4 regions of the Pseudomonas ulcerans genome follow, and region 2 is predicted to be linked to each of the others. Evidence: predicted binding sites of a transcription regulator. Region 2 holds the regulator's gene; each other region holds the start of a gene.

Region 1 (5,228 bases), on a different contig from region 2:
TAGGGCCGTCCTGGGCGTCGACCAGCAGCAGCACGGAGTCGACCATCGACATCACGCGCTCTACTTCACCGCCGAAGTCGGCGTGGCCGGGGGTGTCGACGATGTTGATGTGGTAGCCATTCCAGTTGATGGCGGTGTTCTTCGCCAGAATGGTAATGCCGCGCTCTTTTTCCTGGTCGTTGGAGTCCATGACGCGCTCGTCGTTGAGCTCGTTACGCTCCAGGGTGCCGGACTGGCGCAGGAGTTTGTCGACCAGGGTGGTTTTACCATGGTCAACGTGGGCGATGATGGCGATGTTGCGCAGATTCTCAATCACTGTGTGTATCTCGATCTCAGGTATTCGGTGCCGCCGCCAGGGCAGCGGGTTTCAGTAAACGGAGCAGGAAATCCGGTCGGGAGGACGATGGCGAGAACGGTCGCCATCGTGCTTCCTAGGCGGGGCGATAAACGCGCACATTGGCGTGTCCCTCACTGAGCAGGTGATGAGCATGCAGGCGGCTCATGACACCTTTATCGCAATAGAGCAAATATTGACGGTTGGCATCCAGGTGCTTGAAGCGGCTGTTCAGGGCGTAGAACGGCACGGCCTGGACTTCGATGCCGTCGAGCTGCAGCGGTTCGTCTTCCTGGGCATCCGGGTGGCGGATGTCGATGACGATCTGGCCCGGCAGGGCTTCGCTCAGCTCTTCGACCTGGATGTCCTGGCCCAGTTCGTCGATCACGTTGTCGATGGAAATGTAGCGGGCGCGCTCCAGGGCGCGGTCCAGCACTTCCATGTCGAACTGCTTCTCTTCGTGGTCGACGCGATGGCGCTTGGCGCAGGTGGTCGGGTTCACCGAGATCACGCCGCAGTATTCCGGCATGTGCTTGGCGAACTCGGCGGTGCCGATTTCATTGGCCTGGTCGATGATGTCCTGCTTGTGGCTGGCCAGCAGCGGGCGCAGCACCAGCTTGTCGGTGGCCGAGTCGATCACCGCGAGGTTCGGCAGGGTCTGGCTGGAAACCTGGGAAATCGCCTCGCCGGTGACCAGCGCATCGATTTCAAGGCGGTCGGCCACTCGTTCAGCGGCGCGCAGCATCATGCGCTTGAGGGTCACGCCCATGTAGCTGTTGTCGACCTTGCCGAGGATCTCGCCGACCACTTCCTCGAACGGCACGCTGACGAACAGCACGCGCTGGCTGCTGCCGTACTTCTTCCACAGGTAGTGGGCGACTTCCATCACCCCCAGCTCGTGGGCGCGGCCGCCGAGGTTGAAGAAGCAGAAATGGGTCATCAGGCCGCGGCGCATCATCTGGAAGGCGGCGACGGTGGAGTCGAAGCCACCGGACATCAGCACCAGGGTCTGCTCCAGCGCACCCAGCGGGTAGCCGCCGATGCCCTTGTGCTGGTTGTGGATCACGTAGAGGCGCTTGTCGCGCACTTCGATACGCACTTCCACTTCCGGATTGCGCAGGTCGATGCCGGCGGCACCGCACTGCTGGCGCAGCTGGCTGCCGACATAACGGTCGACGTCCATCGAGGTGAAGTCGTGATGCCCGCCGCGCTTGCAGCGCACGGCGAAGCGTTTGCCGGCCAGCAGGTGGCCGAAGTGCGTCTTGCACTTGGCGACGATGTCGTCGAAGTCGCCCAGCGGGTATTCGTCGACCTGCAGGAAATGCGCGATCCCCGGCATGCAGGTCAGGCGCTCGGTCATCTCGCGCAATACTTTCTCGTCCTCGATGCGGGTGACCACTTCGAGGTTGTCCCAGACGCCGTCGACCTTGACCTCAGGGTCCAGCTCGCGCAGCACCGCACGGATGTTACGGCCGAGCTGGCGGATGAACCGCTTGCGGACCGGGCGGCTCTTGATGGTGATTTCTGGAAAGACTTTGACGATCAGTTTCATGGAAAACAGCGCGCGAGCGGCCAGCCGAAAAAGGGGGGCGCGGATTATAGCGGAAATTGCTCAAGGTTTGACCAACTTTTGTCCGACCGCTTTATCACGCACCAATTTGGTTCATTTCTGCTTTTCGACGCATCCAAAGGGTGCATAAAAAATCGATATTTCCTACAGAAAGGGCTGAAACGCGAGAAAACGGGGCATAAATCCCATTTCCGGGCACTGGCATGCAATTTGCTCCCTTGTGATGCAGGTTGCCCTGGCCGACTATTCGCGCCCGGCATCACCCAAATTGAAGGGCTGCACAGGCACGCTCTACCCCACCCGGAGGACACTATGTCGAAGTCGGTTCAACTCATCAAAGATCATGACGTCAAGTGGATTGATCTGCGCTTCACCGATACCCGCGGCACTCAGCACCACGTGACCATGCCAGCTCGTGACGCGCTGGATGATGACTTCTTCGAAGTCGGCAAGATGTTCGACGGTTCCTCCATCGCTGGCTGGAAGGGCATCGAAGCCTCCGACATGATCCTGATGCCGGTCGACGACACCGCCGTCCTGGACCCGTTCACCGAAGAGCCGACCCTGATCCTGGTCTGCGACATCATCGAACCTTCCAGCATGCAAGGCTACGATCGCGACCCACGTGCGATCGCCAAGCGCGCCGAGGAATACCTGAAGAGCACCGCCATCGGTGACACCGTCTTCGCCGGTCCCGAGCCAGAGTTCTTCATCTTCGACGAAGTGAAGTTCAAGTCCGACATCTCCGGCTCGATGTTCAAGATCTTCTCCGAGCAAGGTTCCTGGATGTCCGACCAGGACGTCGAAGGCGGCAACAAAGGCCACCGTCCAGGCGTCAAGGGCGGCTACTTCCCGGTTCCGCCGTTCGACCACGACCACGAAATCCGTACCGCCATGTGCAACGCACTGGAAGAGATGGGCCAGGTCGTCGAAGTTCACCACCACGAAGTGGCGACTGCCGGCCAGAACGAAATCGGCGTCAAGTTCAACACCCTGGTGAAGAAGGCTGACGAAGTCCAGACCCTGAAGTACGTCGTGCACAACGTTGCCGATGCCTACGGCCGCACCGCGACCTTCATGCCGAAGCCTCTGTACGGCGACAACGGCTCGGGCATGCACGTGCACATGTCGATCTGGAAAGACGGCAAGAACACCTTCTCCGGTGAAGGCTATGCCGGCCTGTCCGACACCGCCCTGTACTTCATCGGCGGCATCATCAAGCACGGCAAGGCCCTGAACGGTTTCACCAACCCGTCGACCAACTCCTACAAGCGTCTGGTCCCAGGCTTCGAAGCCCCGGTCATGCTGGCCTACTCGGCTCGCAACCGTTCCGCCTCGATCCGTATTCCTTACGTCGGCAGCCCTAAGGCCCGTCGTATCGAAGCCCGCTTCCCGGATCCGGCTGCCAACCCGTACCTGGCCTTCGCTGCACTGCTGATGGCCGGCCTGGACGGTATCCAGAACAAGATCCACCCAGGCGATGCAGCGGACAAGAACCTGTACGACCTGCCACCAGAAGAAGCCAAGGAAATCCCGCAAGTGTGCGGCAGCCTGAAAGAGGCCCTGGAAGAACTGGACAAAGGCCGTGCGTTCCTGACCAAGGGCGGCGTGTTCTCCGACGACTTCATCGATGCCTACATCGCGCTGAAATCGGAAGAGGAAATCAAGGTCCGTACCTTCGTGCACCCACTGGAATACGAGCTGTACTACAGCTGCTGATCCAGTGACGCTCGCGCAAGCGGCGTAGCATGTGGAAAAGGCCTCCTTCGGGAGGCCTTTTTCGTACTGACTCCTGCGAAACACCCGATATTTTCTGCCTCTGCCTCCGTCCATGCTAGCTCGCTCTTCATTCAAGCGAGGTTCACATGGTCCGCCCAATTGCTCTGCTCGCCCTGCTGCTTCCCCTGGCCGGTTGCAGTACTCCAGTCGTCGATGGAAAACCCGAAACCACCGTTCTACTCCAGGCCAGCCAGGCTTGGGACGGAACGCGCTACCAGTCATATCCCGGCGGCCAGCCACAGCTGACCCTGTTGAAAATCCTCATCCCACCTCGCACCACCCTCGACTGGCACCAGCATCCCATGCCGAATGCCGGCTACCTTCTGGCCGGTGAATTACTGGTAGAGACCCACGATGCAAAACACCTGACCCTGCTCAAGGCCGGCGACGCACTGGCCGAAACTGTCGGTCGCACCCATCGCGGAAGGACCGGCGAGCAAGCCGCCGAGCTGATCGTGTTCTACGCCGGCAACACGACACTGCCACTGAGCCAGGCAGACCCCGACCAAGCATCGGCCCCGCACGTCAGTCCATGAAAGAGAACCCTTCGAATGCTCTCACCTGCTTTGAAACAACTGCTCACCAGCGACCTGGAAGTCCGCATCATGCGCTGGGTACTGGTGCTGATCTTCGCCATCTTCGGATACAGCAAATGGTTTCCCTATGAAGCCCAGGGGTTGCTGCCACTTATCGGCAACAGCCCGCTGCTTTCCTGGATGCATCAGTTGTTTGGCATACAGGGGGCAAGCTATGCGCTCGGTGTCGCCGAATGGGCGATCGCGCTGGGGCTCGCCATTGGTGCATGGCTACCCAGGGTATCGGTCGTTGCGGCAGCGGCTTCTTGCCTCACCTACCTGACCACCCTGACTCTCATCTTCAGTTCGCCCAACGCATGGGAAGCTTCTGCGGGCGGCTTTCCGGCGATGGGCGGCTCCACGTCGTTCCTGATCAAGGATGCGGTGCTGCTGGCGGGTTCGATCTTGCTGCTCAAGAGCGGCCTGCTGCAGGTCACCGGCACCTGCCCGAAACACAAATAGAAAGCCTCCGCGTCGGGGCTGGAGAGTGATTCCAGCCCCGACATGCAAAGCCCCGCTCTTTCCCCCGATTCACGCCAATGGCGATTTCCAGCCAGGTAACCCCTCCGAAGCCATTGCTCTATATTGGTGCGCTATAAAAGCAATACAGGGCATGCGTATCCCATTTTGGGTCACCAATACCCTCCGGCCCGGCCGTTTCCTAGCCTTTTTCGGGCAGATTCAGTGTTTTCTCCGGGTTTTCCGCTTCTTTTTGGAGCCTTGGTTTGCTTTTTGCATTTTCCCAGGATCAGCGAATGACCAACGTTCGCGCCCCCGGCCCCTAGCAGGTCGACATGTGCCAAAAGAGGTCAAAGACGCCACATGACCATCAGCGATGCACTGCACCGGTTACTACTGGACAACCTGACCACCGCCACCATCCTGCTCAACGCCGAACTGCGCCTTGAGTACATGAACCCGGCGGCGGAAATGCTCCTGGCCATCAGCGGCCAGCGCAGCCATGGCCAGT
Region 2 (5,228 bases):
CAATTGGCGGGCTTTTTCATTACAGGCGATCACTCGCCTTCGTCAAACCGGTTGTTGATCAGCTCGATCAGTCCATCCAGCGCGGCCTGCTCCTCTTCGCCCTCGGTCAGCAGGTGCACCTTGGTGCCTTTGCCGGCGGCCAGCATCATCACCGCCATGATGCTCTTGCCGTCCACCAGCCTGTCCGGCGCGCGCCCAACCTTGACCGTGCAGGGAAACTTGCCGGCCACGCCGACGAACTTGGCGGCGGCGCGGGCATGCAGCCCCAGCTTGTTGATGATCTCGATTTCGATTGCGGGCATCGCGGGTGGGATCCTGTGGGCTAGAGGTCGCGGTGACGGACCTGGACATTCTTCAAGATGGGTTGCAGCAACTGGCCCAGGCGTTCGGTCAGGTAGACGGAGCGGTGGTGACCGCCCGTGCAGCCGATGGCGATGGTCACGTAAGCACGGTTGCTGGCGGCGAAGCGTGGCAACCATTTCAGCAGGTAGGAGGAGATGTCCTGGAACATCTCTTCCACGTCCGGCTGCGCGGCAAGGTAGTCGATGACCGGTTGATCCCGCCCGGAGTGCTCGCGCAGTTCCGGCTTCCAGTACGGATTCGGCAGGCAGCGCACGTCGAACACCACGTCGGCATCCACCGGCATGCCGCGTTTGAAGCCGAAGGACTCGATCAGGAACGCCGTGCCGGGCTCCGGCTGGTTGAGCAGGCGCAGCTTGATCGAATCACGCAACTGGTACAGGTTCAGGTTGGTGGTATCGATCTTCAGGTCTGCCAAGTCGGCGATGGGCCCGAGCAGCTCGCTCTCGACCCGGATCGCCTCGGCCAGGGAGCGGTCCGGGTTGGTCAGCGGGTGGCGGCGGCGGGTTTCGGAAAAGCGCTTGAGCAGGGTTTCCTCATCGGCATCCAGGTACAGCACGTCGCACTGGATGTGACGGGCGCGGGCTTCGTCGAGCAGTTCGGGGAAGCGCGTGAGGTGGCTGGGCAGGTTGCGGGCGTCGATCGATACCGCCACCCGCGGTTGCAGCAATTCCGTATTGATCAGTGCGCTCTCCGCCAACTGCGGAAGCAGGCCGGCGGGGAGGTTGTCGATACAGTAGTAACCATTGTCTTCCAGGACATCGAGGGCCGTACTTTTGCCGGATCCGGAACGGCCACTGACAATGATCAGGCGCATGGCTCAGCTTCCGTTCTGTTCGTCCAGGACAACCTGGTACAGGGCGGTGCTGCTGTTGGCGGCGCGCAGCTTGTCACGCACGTCCTTGCGGTCGAGCATGCTGGCAATCTGGCGAAGCAGTTCGAGGTGCGCATCAGTGGCGGCTTCCGGTACCAGCAGCACGAACAGCAGGTCTACCGGGGCGCCGTCGATGGCGTCGAAATCGATGGGGGCGTCCAGGTGCAGCAGGGCGCTGATCGGACTGGCGCACCCCTTGAGACGGCAGTGGGGAATGGCGATGCCATTGCCGAAGCCCGTCGAACCGAGTTTCTCCCGGTCGATCAGGCTCTTGAACACGTCCTGGGTGTCCAGCTCGGGAACTTCCTTCCCGATCAGGTTGGCGATCTGTTCGAGTACACGCTTTTTACTGCCGCCCGGCACGTTCACGAGGGAACGGCCGGGGGTCAGGATGGATTCAAGTCGGATCATGGATGAGGGGGATCAGCGGGCAGCTGCACCTTGCAGCAGACTTTGCTGTTTTTCCTTGTGTTTTTTCAGTTGGCGGTCGAGCTTGTCGGTCAGGAGGTCGATGGCGGCATACATGTCTTCGTGCTCTGCGTTCGCTACCACTTCACCGCCGGGAATCTGCAAGGTCGCTTCGATCTTCTGCTGCAGCTTCTCGACCTTGAGGATCACCTGCACATTGGTGATGCGGTCGTAGTGGCGCTCGAGCCGGGCGAGTTTTTCCCCGATGTAGGTACGCAGGGCCTCGGTGACTTCTACATGTTGTCCACTGATGTTGACTTGCATACTGCTTCTCCTTTGTTGCCGTGCATAAAGAGGCAGGTGTTGCGCCTGCCACTGAATTGCGATGGCACACCTCAGGGAAGGTCACATCAATCGCTTGCGTTCACTCGATGGTGCGATACCGAGGGACTCGCGGTACTTGGCGACGGTGCGACGTGCTACCTGGATGCCTTGTGCCTCCAGTAAACCAGCGATCTTGCTGTCACTCAATGGCTTTTTCTGATTTTCCGCGGCAACCAGTTTCTTGATGATCGCGCGGATGGCAGTGGACGAGCATTCACCGCCTTCGGAGGTGCTCACATGACTGGAGAAAAAGTACTTCAGTTCATAGATTCCCCGGGGCGTGTGCATGTATTTCTGCGTGGTGACCCGGGAAATGGTCGATTCGTGCATGCCCACCGCCTCGGCGATGTCGTGCAGGACCAGCGGCTTCATGGCCTCGTCGCCGTGATCGAGGAAACCACGCTGGTGCTCGACGATCTGGGTCGCCACCTTCATCAGCGTCTCGTTGCGGCTCTGCAGGCTCTTGATGAACCAGCGCGCCTCCTGCAACTGGTTGCGCATGAAGGTGTTGTCGGCGCTGGTGTCGGCACGGCGGACGAAGCCGGCATACTGCGGATTGACCCGCAGGCGCGGTACCGCTTCCTGGTTCAGTTCCACCAGCCAGCGCTCGTTGTCCTTGCGCACGATCACGTCGGGGACCACGTATTCCGGCTCGCTCGACTCGATCTGCGAGCCGGGGCGAGGGTTCAGGCTCTGTACCAGCTCGATGACCTGGCGCAGTTCGTCTTCCTTGAGCTTCATGCGGCGCATCAGCTGGCTGTAGTCGCGGCTGCCGAGCAGGTCGATGTAGTCACTGACCAGGCGCTGTGCTTCGCTCATCCACGGTGTGTTGGATGGCAACTGGCGCAGTTGCAGCAGCAGGCATTCGCCAAGGTTGCGCGCACCGATGCCGGCAGGCTCGAACTGCTGGATGCGGTGCAGGACGGCTTCGACCTCGTCCAGCTCGATGTCGAGCTCGGGATCGAAGGAGTCGCAGATTTCTTCCAGGGTCTCGTCGAGGTAGCCCTGGTTGTTGATGCAGTCGATGAGGGTGACGGCAATCAGCCGGTCGGTATCCGACATCGGTGCCAGGTTCAACTGCCAGAGCAGGTGGCTTTGCAGGCTCTCGCCCGCAGACGTACGGGTGGTGAAGTCCCACTCGTCATCATCGTTGCTTGGCAGGCTGCTGGCGCTGGTCTGGTAGATGTCTTCCCATGCGGTGTCCACCGGCAGTTCGTTGGGAATGCGCTCGTTCCATTCGCCTTCTTCGAGGTTTTCCGCGCTGGGGGCGGATTGCTCGAAGCTGCTTTCCTGCGCTTCCGCGACCGGCTTGCTCTCGGCGTTGTCGGCCATGGGGTCGCTGTTGTCGAAGTCGTCGCCTTCTTCCTGGCGTTCGAGCATCGGGTTCGACTCCAGGGCTTCCTGGATTTCCTGCTGCAGGTCCAGCGTGGAAAGCTGGAGCAGTCGGATGGCCTGTTGCAACTGCGGGGTCATCGTCAGTTGCTGGCCCATTCTTAGGACGAGCGATGGTTTCATGGCTGGGGCTTAACACCTTATTCGCCGGCGCGCATGCGCCATCTCTACACGGGCGCGGGGCGCCAATTTTAAGCAAGATATATGCCTGAAATTGATGCGTTTGCCTAGAGCGCTGTAACAATTAAGCCGTAATAATGGCTGAATGCCAGCGCTCGGTCACTCCGGTACGTCGACCTACAGGCGGAACTCGTGGCCGAGGTACACCTCTTTCACCAGCTGGTTGGCCAGGATGGTTTCCGAATCGCCTTCGGCAATCAGCTGGCCATCGTTGACGATGTAAGCGGTTTCGCAGATATCCAGGGTTTCACGGACGTTGTGGTCGGTGATCAGGACGCCGATGCCCTTGGCCTTCAGGTGATGGATGATCTGCTTGATGTCGCCGACCGAGATCGGGTCGACACCGGCAAAGGGTTCGTCGAGCAGGATGAACTTCGGCGCGGTAGCCAGGGCCCGGGCGATTTCCACGCGACGACGTTCGCCACCGGACAGGCTCATGCCGAGGTTGTCACGGATGTGGCTGATGTGGAATTCCTGCAGCAGGCTTTCCAGCTCCTTGCGCCGTCCATCGCGGTCGAGGTCCTGGCGGGTTTCCAGGATCGCCATGATGTTGTCGGCGACCGACAGCTTGCGGAAGATCGAGGCTTCCTGCGGCAGGTAGCCGATACCGGCGCGGGCACGACCGTGCATCGGCTGGTGGCTGACATCCAGGTCGTCGATCAGCACGCGACCCTGGTCGGCCTGGACCAGCCCGACGATCATGTAGAAGCATGTGGTCTTGCCAGCGCCGTTGGGGCCGAGCAGTCCGACGATCTGGCCGCTGTCGATGGACAGGCTGACGTCGCGCACGACTTGCCGGCTCTTGTAGCTCTTGGCCAGGTGCTGGGCTTTGAGAGTTGCCATTACTCGGCCTTCTTCTTCGGCTGGATCACCATGTCGATGCGCTGACGTGGTGTCTTGATGTCTTTCCCGCCGCGGCCGGCGGTAGCGACCTGGGTCTTCGAGTTGTAGACGATCTTCTCGCCTTCGGTGGTATTGCCTGCGTTGATCACTCGGGCCTGGTCGGTGAGGATGATCAGGTCCTTGCCGGCCTGGTACTGGATCTGCTTGGCATAGCCTTGCATCTTGTCCGGCTTGGCGGCGTCCTGTTGCTGCTCGAAATAGGCCAGGTTGCCGACCGAGGTGGCGGTGTCGATATCGCCGGCCTGGTTCAGGGTGACGGTCACGACGTTGCCTTTGATCATCATCGAACCCTGGGTGATGATCACGTCGCCCGTGTAGGTGGCGACCTTGTTCTTGTCGTCCATCTGGGCGCTGTCGGCCTGGATGCGAACGGGCTGCTCGCGATCGTTGGGCAGGGACCAAGCGCTCGCGCTTCCCAGTGCCGCGCTCAGGCTGAGCAAATAAGGGAGGGTTTTAACGAGCCTCATACTGTCCTCTTACGTTGGACAGCAGGTCCATCCTGCCGTCTTTCAAATACGCTTTCATTCCCTTGCCCGTAGTCACGCCACCGGCGCCGTCGATTCTAACGTCTTGCTCGGTTTGCGCATATTGCTTCTGCGGGAATACCGTCATGCGACTGGAGGTGATGATGGTGGTGCGATTCTGCTCGTCGGTACGGGCCACGCGCACGGCGTCGATCAACTCGACCTCGGTGCCGTCCGGGTTGACCTCGCCGCGCTCGCTCTGC
Region 3 (5,228 bases), on a different contig from region 2:
CGCATGGCGGCCGGCGAAGTGAAGGCCTGCTGGATCATCTGCAGCAATCCGGTGGCCAGCGTCGCCAATTGCCAGCGGGTGATCGACGGGCTGCGTGCGGCGGAACTGGTGATCAGCCAGGACGCCTTTCTCGACACGGAAACCAACCGCTACGCCGACATCCTCCTGCCCGCCGCGCTGTGGGCCGAGTCCGAAGGGGTGATGATCAATTCCGAACGCAACCTGACCCTGACCACCAAGGCGGTGGAGCCGCCCGGCGAGAGCCTGCCCGACTGGCAGATCATTGCCCGTGTCGCCTGTGCCATGGGCTACGCGCAAGGCTTCAGCTACGCCAGTGCGCAAGAGGTGTTCGACGAGATCCGCCGGGCCTGGAACCCGGCCACCGGCTACGACCTGCGGGGCCTGGACTACGCAAGACTGCGCTCTGGCCCGCAACAATGGCCCTGCGAGCCGGGGCGGGAGGATAGCCGCAGTCCGCTGCGCTATCTCAACAACGGCTTGAGCCAGACGCAAAGGCTGGATGCCGGGGATATCGTCTTCCCTACCTCCAGCGGCAGGGCGCGTTTCTTCGCCCGTCCGTGGCTGCCGCCTGCAGAACTCCCGGACGAAAACTACCCGTTGGTCCTCAATACCGGCCGCGTCCAGCACCAGTGGCACACCCTCACCAAGACCGGCAAGGTCGCCAGCCTGAACAAGCTTGAGCCCGGACCCTTTCTGGAAATCCACCCGGACGACGCTGCCGCCCTCGGCATTGCCGAGAAGGACCAGGTCGAGGTGCGGTCGCGGCGCGGACAGGCCGTGCTGCCCGCGCGGATCACCACGCGGATGATGCCTGGTAACTGCTTTGCGCCGTTCCACTGGAACGATCTCTATGGCGAGCAACTGGCGATCAACGCGGTGACCTGCGACGCGGTCGATCCGCTGTCGCTGCAACCCGCCTTCAAGCACTGCGCCGTGGCTCTGACCCGGGTCGGCGGTGAGCGCCTCGATGTCCTGCAACTCGATCCCGCCATTCCCGAGGAGACCCGGTCGATGCCTACCGATACCCTGCGTCAGGTCCTTGGCCTGGGCGCCGTGCCTGCGCTGACCCTGGCCGAGGGCGAACAGCACTATCTGCAGGGCTTCCTGCTCGGCCTGGATGCGGCGCGCCACGACGGCGTGCCGACCCTGCCGGCCAACGCACCGCTGGCGCCCGCGCGGCGACTGTTCATCGACGGCGTGCTCGCGGGCCTGTATTCCCGCAGCACCGCCGCGGCGTTGCCGGCGCCGGTCGAAGCGCCGCCCAGCCCGCCGCACTGGGTACTCTGGGCCTCGCAGACCGGCAACAGCGAGGCCCTGGCCGAACGTTGCGCCGCGCACCTGCGGGAGGCAGGACTGGCGGTGCAACTGGAATGCATGGAAGCCGCTCAACCTGAACGGATCGGCGAGGCCGCGAGCCTGCTGCTTATCACCAGCACCTTTGGCGATGGCGACGCCCCGGACAGCGCCGCAGCGTTCTGGCAGGCGTTGCAGGGCGAGCCCGGCGACTGGGCGAAGCGGCCCTACGCGGTGCTGGCGCTGGGGGACTCCAGCTACGACCAGTTCTGTGGCTTCGGCCGCAAGCTCGACCAGCGCCTTGCCGAACTGGGGGGGCAGCGGCTGCTGGAACGGGTCGAATGCGAGCCGGATTTCGACGAACCCTTCGCTGGCTGGTTGCAGGCGCTGACGGCGAAGCTGGCGCAAGGAGCGGTGCCGGTGGCCGAGGTCGAAAAAGCGGCGTTCGCCAGGCAGTCACCGTTGCCCGCACGACTTCTGGAAAACCGCCTGCTCAACGGGCCCGGGGCGAGCAAGGAAACCCGGCAGATCGTCTTCGACCTGGGCGACAGCGGGTTGTCCTACCAGGCCGGTGATGCCTTGGGCGTATGGCCGCGCAACTGTCCGGCGCTGGTGGAGGAAATCCTCGCGTGCAGCGGGCTGGACGCCGATGTCGAGGTCTCGCTCAAGGGACAGGCGCCGATGACGCTGCGCGAGGCGCTGGGCGGTTATCTGGAGATCGGCCGGGTCACGCCACAGTGGCAGGAGCGCTTCGCCGCCTCGCACCAGGGGTTTCCCAAGGACAAGGACGCCCTGTGGGGGCGGCAACTGGCGGACCTGCTCGTCGAGTTCCCGCTGTCGTTGCCGCTGGCGGACTGGCTGGCCCTGCTCAAGCCGTTGCAGCCGCGGCTGTACTCCATCAGTTCCAGTCCGCGCAAGCATCCGCGCCAGGTGCACCTGACGCTGTCGACGGTGCGCTACGGCCAGCGCAAGGGCGTGTGCTCGACCTTCCTCGCGGATCGTGCCGGCGAGATGCAGGTGGCCATCTTTCCCCAGCCGTCGGCGCATTTCCACCTGCCCGAGGACGATGGCCGGCCGGTGATCATGGTCGGCCCGGGGACGGGGATCGCGCCGTTTCGGGCCTTTCTCCAGGAGCGTGAGGCGCGGGGGGCGAGCGGGCGCAACTGGCTGTTCTTCGGCGAGCAGCGCGAGGCCTGTGACTTCTACTACCGCGACGAGTTGCTGGCGTGGCGTGAGAGCGGCTTGCTGACCCGGCTGGACACGGCGTTCTCGCGGGACCAGGAGGAAAAGATCTACGTGCAGCAGCGCATGCGCGAGCAGGGGGCAGAGCTGTGGCGCTGGTTACAGGACGGGGCTTGCTTCTATGTCTGCGGCGATGCCGGGCGGATGGCTCGGGATGTCGATGCGGCGTTGCAAGCGCTGGTCGCGGAGCAGGGCGGGATGAGCGCGGCGGATGCGGCCGAGTATGTTGCCCGGATGGGGCGGGACAGGCGGTATCTGCGGGATGTGTATTGATGCTGGTGGATGCCTCAACATGCTGCGAATCAGCGCTTCCTGCACCAGCCTGGTTCAAAAAAGCCAGTGGAAACCCCTTGAATCCTTGATTCCTGGCCAATTCCGCACTTGGCACACTCCCTGCTTTTAATCATGCACAACGTCCGGGTGGTCAACGTCGATCACCAAAACGGACCATAACGATACAGAACCAGGCAAAGGCGCCTGGAGCTTCGGCTCCAGGCGCCTTTTTTGTGCTTTTCATACCGTGAGGATCCAGGCATGAACGCCATCGCGTCCATCGAACAACGAGAAAAGCTGGTCATCGTCGGCAACGGCATGGTCGGCCACCACTGCGTCGAGCAACTGATCGAGCGCGGCGCCCTGGCCCGTTTCGAGGTGCGGGTGTTCGGCGAGGAGCGCCAGCGCGCCTATGACCGCGTGCACCTGTCGGAATACTTCAGCGGCAGCGATGCCGAGGCGCTCGCGCTGGGTGACGCCGAGCTGTATGCCACGCCGGGTGTCACCCTGCACCTGGGCGAAGCGGTGCTGGAACTCGATCGCGAGCGTCGCGAAGTGGTCACTGGCAACGGTCGCTATCCCTATGACCGCCTGATCCTTGCCACCGGTTCCTATCCCTTCGTGCCCCCGATCCAGGGCTCGGAGGGCGCGGCCCGGCTGGTCTATCGCACCCTGGACGACCTCGACGGGATCCGCGCCGCCGCAGCCAGTGCGCGGCGCGGCGTGGTGGTCGGCGGCGGCTTGCTCGGCCTGGAGGCGGCCAATGCCCTGAAGTCGCTCGGTCTGGAAGCCCACGTGGTGGAATTCGCCCCGCGCCTGATGCCGGTGCAACTGGACGGCGAGGGCGGTGCCGCGCTGCGCGCGCGGATCGAGGCGCTGGGCGTCGGCGTGCATGTGTCACGGGCGACCCAGGCCATCGTCGCCGGCGAAGAGCATCGCTACCGGATGAATTTTGACGGCGGCGAGTTCCTTGAAACCGACCTTGTCGTGTTCTCCGCGGGCATCCGTCCGCAGGACACCCTGGCCCGCGCCTGCGGCCTGGAGGTGGCGCCCCGTGGCGGGGTGGTGATCGACGGCGACTGCCGCAGCAGCGACCCGCACATCTACGCCATCGGTGAATGCGCGTCATGGAACGGCAGCGTGTTCGGCCTGGTCGCCCCCGGCTACGCCATGGCGCGCAACCTTGCCGCAGCGCTGGCGGGACAGGCGGCTACAGCCTTCAGCGGTGCCGACATGTCGACCAAGCTCAAGCTGCTCGGCGTCGATGTCGGTTCCATCGGCGATGCCCACGGCGCAACCCCGGGCGCCCGCAGCTATCGCTTCATCGACGAGGGCGGCAGCAGCTATCGCCGGCTGGTTCTCGACGCCAGCGGCAAGCGGGTGATCGGTGCGGTGCTGGTGGGCGACAACAGCTACTACGACACCCTGTTGCAGTACGTGCAGAACGGCATCGCCGTGCCCGTTGATCCGGCCGCCCTGATCCTGCCGCAGACGGGCGGTGCGCCGGCCCTAGGCGCCGACGCCTTGCCGGACAGCGCGACCATTTGCTCCTGCCACAACGTCAGCAAGGGCGCGGTGTGCGCCGCCATCGACGGCGGCTGCGGCGACCTGGCGGCGCTGAAGAGCTGCACCAAGGCGGCCACCGGCTGCGGCGGTTGCGCGGCCCTGCTCAAGCAGGTCTTCGAGCACGAGTTGAGCGCCCGCGGGGTCAGTGTCGACAAGAGCCTGTGCGAGCACTTCGCCTACACCCGCCAGGAGCTCTACGCGCTGGTGCGGGTCGAGGGCATCCGCGATTTTGCCGAGCTGCTGGCCAGGCATGGCAAGGGCCATGTCGGCTGCGACATCTGCAAGCCGACCGTCGGCTCGATCCTGGCCTCGTGCTGGAACCAGCCGATCATGGACCCGTCGCTGGTGCCGCTGCAGGACACCAACGACACCTTCATGGCCAACATGCAGAAGAACGGCACCTACTCGGTGGTGCCACGGATCCCGGGCGGCGAGATCACTCCGGACAAGCTCATCGTGATCGGCGAGGTGGCGAAGAAATACGACCTCTACACCAAGATCACCGGCGGCCAGCGCATCGATCTGTTCGGCGCGCAGTTGCACGAGTTGCCGCTGATCTGGGAAGAGCTGATCGCCGCCGGCTTCGAGACCGGACATGCCTACGGCAAGTCGACGCGCACGGTGAAGTCCTGCGTCGGCAGCACCTGGTGCCGCTATGGCGTGCAGGACAGCGTGAAGATGGCCTTGCTTCTGGAAGACCGCTACAAGGGCCTGCGTTCGCCGCACAAGCTCAAGTTCGCCGTGTCCGGCTGCACCCGCGAATGCGCCGAGGCGCAGAGCAAGGACATCGGCGTGATCGCCACCGAGAAGGGCTGGAACCTGTACGTCTGCGG
Region 4 (5,228 bases), on a different contig from region 2:
GAGAATCACTCCGCGCAGCGGTGAGACATCGGCGAAGTCGCGCCCCCAGCCGAGGGTGATGTGCTCCAGCGCCGGCAGCAGGTTGTTGGTGGGGTCGAAGTCGACCCAACCATGGCGCGGACAGAACACCGAGACCCAGGCATGCGAGGCATCGGCCCCGATCAGCCGCGCCTGCCCGGGCGGCGGCCGGGTCAGCAGGTAACCGCTGACATAGCGTGCCGCCAGGCCACGGGAACGCAGGCAGGCGAGCATCAGGTGGGCGAAGTCCTGGCAGACCCCGCGGCGCCGCTCCAGCACCTCCAGCAGCGGCGTGGCGACCTGGGTCGCGCCGGCATCGAAGGTGAATTCGCGGAAGATCTTCTCCATCAGCGCCCGGACGGCTTCCAGCAGTGGTACGCCGGCAGCGAAGCAGGGTTCGGAAAACGCCACGAAACGCTGTTTCAAGCGCACGAACGGCGATTCGAAGCGATATCGGCTGGCATCGAGCAATGCAGCGGGAAGCGCCTGCCGCGAGTAGGCCAGGGCATCCCGCGCCTGCTCCCAGCCGGGCGAGTCAGCAAGCACCGGCAGGGGCCGGGGCAAGACCTCGATGCACACCCGGGTGCTGACCTTGAGCTCGTCATGCTTGTACTCCAGGCCCAGGCGCGTCAGCGGGTTGCCGAACACATCCTGCTCGTCGCGACGCCGGGTCGGCAGCGGACTCACCTCCAGCACCCGCTCCTCGCAGCGCTGCCACGGGCAATCCCGCGGCCACAGGTGCACCAGTTGCTGGGCCAGGGACACCGGGCTGGCATAGCGGTAATGGGTATCGTGAAGAATCTGGTAACGGGCACTCATCAGGCGGACACCGTCTGCTGGCTCGAATCGACGTGGGCGAAATGCTGCAGGGCCAGGCGCTCGGCGGCCACTTCGGCCCCCTCGGCGATCTGTTCGAGCATGACCGCCAGCCCTTCCAGTACGGCATCCTGGCTGGCCGCGCCAAACAACGGATCCTCCAGGCTGCGCAGGTCGAAACGCTTCAGGCGCTCGGCCAGGTCCACCAGGCTGGCCTGCGCCGGACTGCGCAAGCGCTCCAGCGAGCGCAGCAAGGAACGCAACTGGAAGAGCACGCCGTGGGGGTTCTGTTCATCCAGCAGGAGCAGGTCCAGCGCCGGGATCAGTTGCGCCACGGCCAGGTAACGGGAGCGATAGGTGATGCTGCTGTTGGCCAGTTCCAGCAGCCATTCCAGGCAGGATTGATCGCTCGCCGCAGGGCCGCGCAGGAAACCGGCGAGACTGCTGCCCAGGGCATGCAGGCGCTCGATCCGGCGCCCGGTTAGAAGGAAGCGCCAGCCCTCGTCGCGAGTCATGTCGTCGAGGGCAAAGCCGGACAGCGCTGCCATCGACAGGATCAGCCGGTTGAGGAAATCCAGCAGTTCGGTGAAATCGGCAGAGCGATCGTCGAGGCGCTGCGCCTCCCTCTGCAGCTCGCTCAAGGCCTGCCAGTTCTCCAGTGACAGCTTGCCGCGCACCTGCCCCGCCGACCATTGCAGGCGCTGCAGGTTGGCCCGCAGGCTGAAGCCCCAGTCCGGGTCCAGCAGCGCCGTGCGCAGGCGCGTGTCCAGGGTACCCTCCCTGGGCAGCAGTTCCAGGCCTTCGGCCAGTTGCACCGCGGCTTCCAGCGCCTGTGGCGAGTCGCCGTCGAGGTAACGGCCCAGGAGGATTCGCAGCAACCGCGCGCTGGCATCGCAGCGCTCGCAATAGCGGCCGAACCAGAACAGGTTTTCCACCACCCGCGAGGGCAGGTAAGGGTCGGCACGGACCAGATCGGCCACGCCCAGGCTACGGCTGACCTGCCACTGTTCTCCGCGGGCGGGTTGCTCGCCGAGGACCCAGGTGTCCTTGCTGGCACCGCCGCGCTGCATCGAGACCACTTCGGCATCGGCCTGCGCGGCCACCCTGGTCAGGCCACCGGGCAGCACCCGCCAGCCCTCGGCGCTGGCCACCGCATAGACGCGCATGCCCACGGGCCGGTCCTCCAGGCCTTTGTCCTGCCACACCGGCGCCTGGGATAGCTGCGCCAGTTCCTGGGCCACATAGGCGTAGGGACGCGCTCGCAGGCGGTCGGCCAGCGCCTGGCGCTGGGTCGCGTCCAGGTCACGGCCCAGCAAGGGCTGGAAGCTCTGCGAGGGGAACGCCGGCTTGAACAGCAACTCCGGCATCTTCTCCAGCGCCTGGGCCAGGGCCGCCGGCTCGCCGCACCACCAACTGGCGATGGACGGCAGGATCAGTTCCTCACCCAGCAGTCGCTGACTGATCGCCGGCAGGAAGCCCGGCAGGCCGGGCGACTCCAGTACTCCGCTGCCCAACGCATTGGCCACCAGCACCCGTCCCTGGCGAACGGCGTCCAGCAGGCCGGGGATGCCCAGTGCGGAATCGGTGCGCAGTTCGAGGGGGTCGCAGAAATCGTCGTCGAGCCGGCGCAGGATGGCATGGACCCGGCGCAGGCCACCGAGGGTCTTGAGGAAGACGGTGCCGTCGCGCACGGTCAGGTCACTGCCCTCCACCAGCGGGTAGCCGAGCTGGCGGGCGAGAAACAGGTGTTCGAACCAGCTTTCGTTGAAGCGTCCTGGGGTCAGCAGCACCACCAGCAGCGTTTCCCGTCCTCTCGGGGCCAACTGCGCGAGGCTTTGTTGCAGGGTGCGGAAGAAACCCGCCAGGTGCTGTACATGCAGGTCGCGGTACAACTCGGGAAAGGCCCGGGAGACGACGGTGCGGTTTTCCAGGGCATAGCCCGCTCCGGAAGGCGCCTGGGTGCGGTCGGCGGTGACCCACCAGCGACCGTCCGGACCTCGCGCCAGGTCGGCCGCGTAGATGTGCAGCCAGGTTCGGTCGGGGACTTCGATGCCCTGGCAGGGCCAGAGGTAGTTGTCGTGACCGAAGACCAGCTCGGCGGGCAACAGGCCTTCGCCGATCAACTGCTGCGGGCCGTAGATATCGGCGAGCACGGCGTTCAGCAGCCCTGCACGCTGGGCGATGCCGCGGGCCAGGTCGTTCCACTCGGCGGCGGGGATCACCTGAGGCAGCAGGTCCAGTTCCCAGGGGCGATCGGCGCCATCGGGGTCGGCGTAGATGTTGTAGGTGACGCCGTTTTCCCGCAGTTGGCGGTTGAGCAGCGCCTGGCGCTGGCTCAGTTGCTGCGTGCCGCTGCGCTGCAGGTGGGCGAGCAGCTCCTGCCAGTGCGGACGCACGCTGCCATCGGCGGCCAGCATTTCATGCCAGGTCGCGGGGCTTGGGGTCAGGGCATCCAGCAGGTCGGGCATAGGGGGCTCACAGGGGAAGTCTTGCGCGGGAATGCGGCAAGACTTATGCCAGTGGCCTTGGGCAGGAATGGGGCTGTCTCGGGCCAGCTACCACAAGGTGCGCGGTGCATGCGGTCCCTGTGGGAACTGGCTTGCCAGCGATGAGGCCATCAGCGACCCGCACCGGATGAGTGCAAGCGAGAGTTTCATGACGGAGCACAAGCCCCGTCATGGGGCTTAGCGCGGCAGGACCGGCTGGCGCTTGGTCTTGCCCTTGCCGCCCTTGCCACCCTTGGCTGCATCCTTGCGCGCCTTGGCCGCTTCCTGGTTGCGGGCGAAGGCGGCAGCCTTGGCCTGCTCGCGCTTGTCCCACGGCTTGGCACCATCGCTGGCCCGTGGTGGCAGGCCGGTGTGCTGGGTAAGGATCTTCTGTTCCTTGGCCACCTTGTGGCTGCCCGCCGGCGTGGAGTTCTTGCGGCGCGCGCTCTGGTAGCTGTCGGTGTCCGGCTGGTGCAGCGGGATCAGCTGATGCTTGCCCGGGCCGATCAGGTCGGCACGACCCATGCGCTGCAGGGCCTCGCGCAGCATCGGCCAGCCCTTCGGATCGTGGTAGCGCAGGAAGGCCTTGTGCAGGCGGCGTTGCTCCTCGCTCTTGACGATGGTCACCCCTTCGCTCTTGTAGGTGACCTTGCGCAGCGGGTTCTTGCCCGAGTGGTACATGGCCGTGGCCGACGCCATCGGCGACGGGTAGAACGCCTGCACCTGGTCGGCACGGAAGCCGTTGCCCTTGAGCCACAGGGCCAGGTTCATCATGTCTTCGTCGGTGGTGCCCGGGTGCGCGGCGATGAAGTACGGGATCAGGTACTGCTCCTTGCCCGCCTCTTTCGAGAACTTCTCGAACATGCGCTTGAAGCGGTCGTAGGTGCCGATGCCAGGCTTCATCATCTGGTTCAGCGGACCTTCCTCGGTGTGCTCCGGGGCGATCTTCAGGTAGCCACCGACGTGGTGGGTGACCAGTTCGCGCACGTATTCCGGCGACTCCACGGCGAGGTCGTAGCGCAGGCCCGAGGCGATCAGGATCTTCTTCACCCCCGGCAAGGCGCGGGCACTGCGGTACAGCTTGATCAGCGACGAGTGGTCGGTGTTCAGGTTCGGGCAGATACCCGGGAACACGCAGGACGGCTTGCGGCAGTGGGTCTCGATCTCGGTGCTCTTGCAGGCGATGCGGTACATGTTCGCGGTCGGACCGCCGAGGTCGGAAATGACGCCGGTGAAGCCCGGGACCTTGTCGCGGATCTCTTCGATCTCGCGAATGATCGACTCGTGGGAGCGGTTCTGGATGATCCGCCCTTCGTGCTCGGTGATCGAGCAGAAGGTGCAGCCACCGAAGCAGCCACGCATGATGTTCACCGAGAAACGGATCATCTCGTAGGCCGGGATGCGCTCCTTGCCGTAGGCAGGATGCGGGATCCGCGCGTAGGGCATGCCGAAGACGTAGTCCATTTCCTCGGTGGTCATCGGAATGGGCGGCGGGTTGAACCAGACGTCGACTTCACCGTGCTTCTGCACCATGGCCCGCGCGTTGCCGGGGTTGGTCTCCAGGTGCAGCACGCGGTTGGCGTGGGCGTAGAGCACCGCGTCGTTGCGCACCTTCTCGAAGGATGGCAGGCGGATCACGGTCTTTTCCCGGGTCATGCGCGGGCTTTCGAGGATCTGCACCACCTTGGCTTCGTTCGGGTCCTCGACCTCGCCCTTCTGCTGCTCGATGGCGCAGGCCTGGGTGTCCTGGGTGTTGACGTACGGGTTGATGATCTTGTCGACCTTGCCCGGCCGGTCGATACGGGTCGAATCGATCTCGTACCAGCCCTGCGGGGTGTCGCGACGAATGAACGCGGTACCGCGGATGTCGCTGATGTCCTCGATGCGCTCGCCGGCGGCCAGGCGCTG

Evidence for each region. The regulator sigma-54, encoded in region 2, starts transcription at its own class of promoters, with help from an activator protein. The targets are predictions, from matches to a motif close to ANTGGCATNNANNTTGCTNT.
Region 1: the regulator sigma-54 is predicted to act here: its motif matches at 2,102-2,121, upstream of glnA (type I glutamate--ammonia ligase).
Region 3: the regulator sigma-54 is predicted to act here: its motif matches at 2,937-2,956, upstream of nirB (nitrite reductase large subunit NirB).
Region 4: the regulator sigma-54 is predicted to act here: its motif matches at 3,336-3,355, upstream of V0R59_RS29240 (circularly permuted type 2 ATP-grasp protein).

The regions. Positions count from the first base shown of each region.
Region 1 is NZ_JAZDQN010000023.1:11,262-16,489, reverse strand. Features, by position in the region: gene typA (translational GTPase TypA) at 1-316, opposite strand, end outside; gene thiI (tRNA uracil 4-sulfurtransferase ThiI) at 432-1,886, opposite strand; gene glnA (type I glutamate--ammonia ligase) at 2,217-3,623, shown strand; gene V0R59_RS19525 (cupin domain-containing protein) at 3,770-4,219, shown strand; gene V0R59_RS19520 (YkgB family protein) at 4,235-4,720, shown strand; gene glnL (nitrogen regulation protein NR(II)) at 5,081-5,228, shown strand, end outside.
Region 2 is NZ_JAZDQN010000013.1:17,682-22,909, reverse strand. Features, by position in the region: gene V0R59_RS14085 (HPr family phosphocarrier protein) at 30-302, opposite strand; gene rapZ (RNase adapter RapZ) at 323-1,177, opposite strand; gene ptsN (PTS IIA-like nitrogen regulatory protein PtsN) at 1,181-1,645, opposite strand; gene hpf (ribosome hibernation-promoting factor, HPF/YfiA family) at 1,658-1,966, opposite strand; gene V0R59_RS14065 (RNA polymerase factor sigma-54) at 2,048-3,541, opposite strand; gene lptB (LPS export ABC transporter ATP-binding protein) at 3,716-4,441, opposite strand; gene lptA (lipopolysaccharide transport periplasmic protein LptA) at 4,441-4,968, opposite strand; gene lptC (LPS export ABC transporter periplasmic protein LptC) at 4,955-5,228, opposite strand, start outside.
Region 3 is NZ_JAZDQN010000034.1:51,345-56,572, forward strand. Features, by position in the region: gene V0R59_RS24040 (bifunctional nitrate reductase/sulfite reductase flavoprotein subunit alpha) at 1-2,829, shown strand, start outside; gene nirB (nitrite reductase large subunit NirB) at 3,091-5,228, shown strand, end outside.
Region 4 is NZ_JAZDQN010000059.1:8,181-13,408, reverse strand. Features, by position in the region: gene V0R59_RS29245 (transglutaminase family protein) at 1-837, opposite strand, end outside; gene V0R59_RS29240 (circularly permuted type 2 ATP-grasp protein) at 837-3,302, opposite strand; gene V0R59_RS29235 (YgiQ family radical SAM protein) at 3,519-5,228, opposite strand, start outside.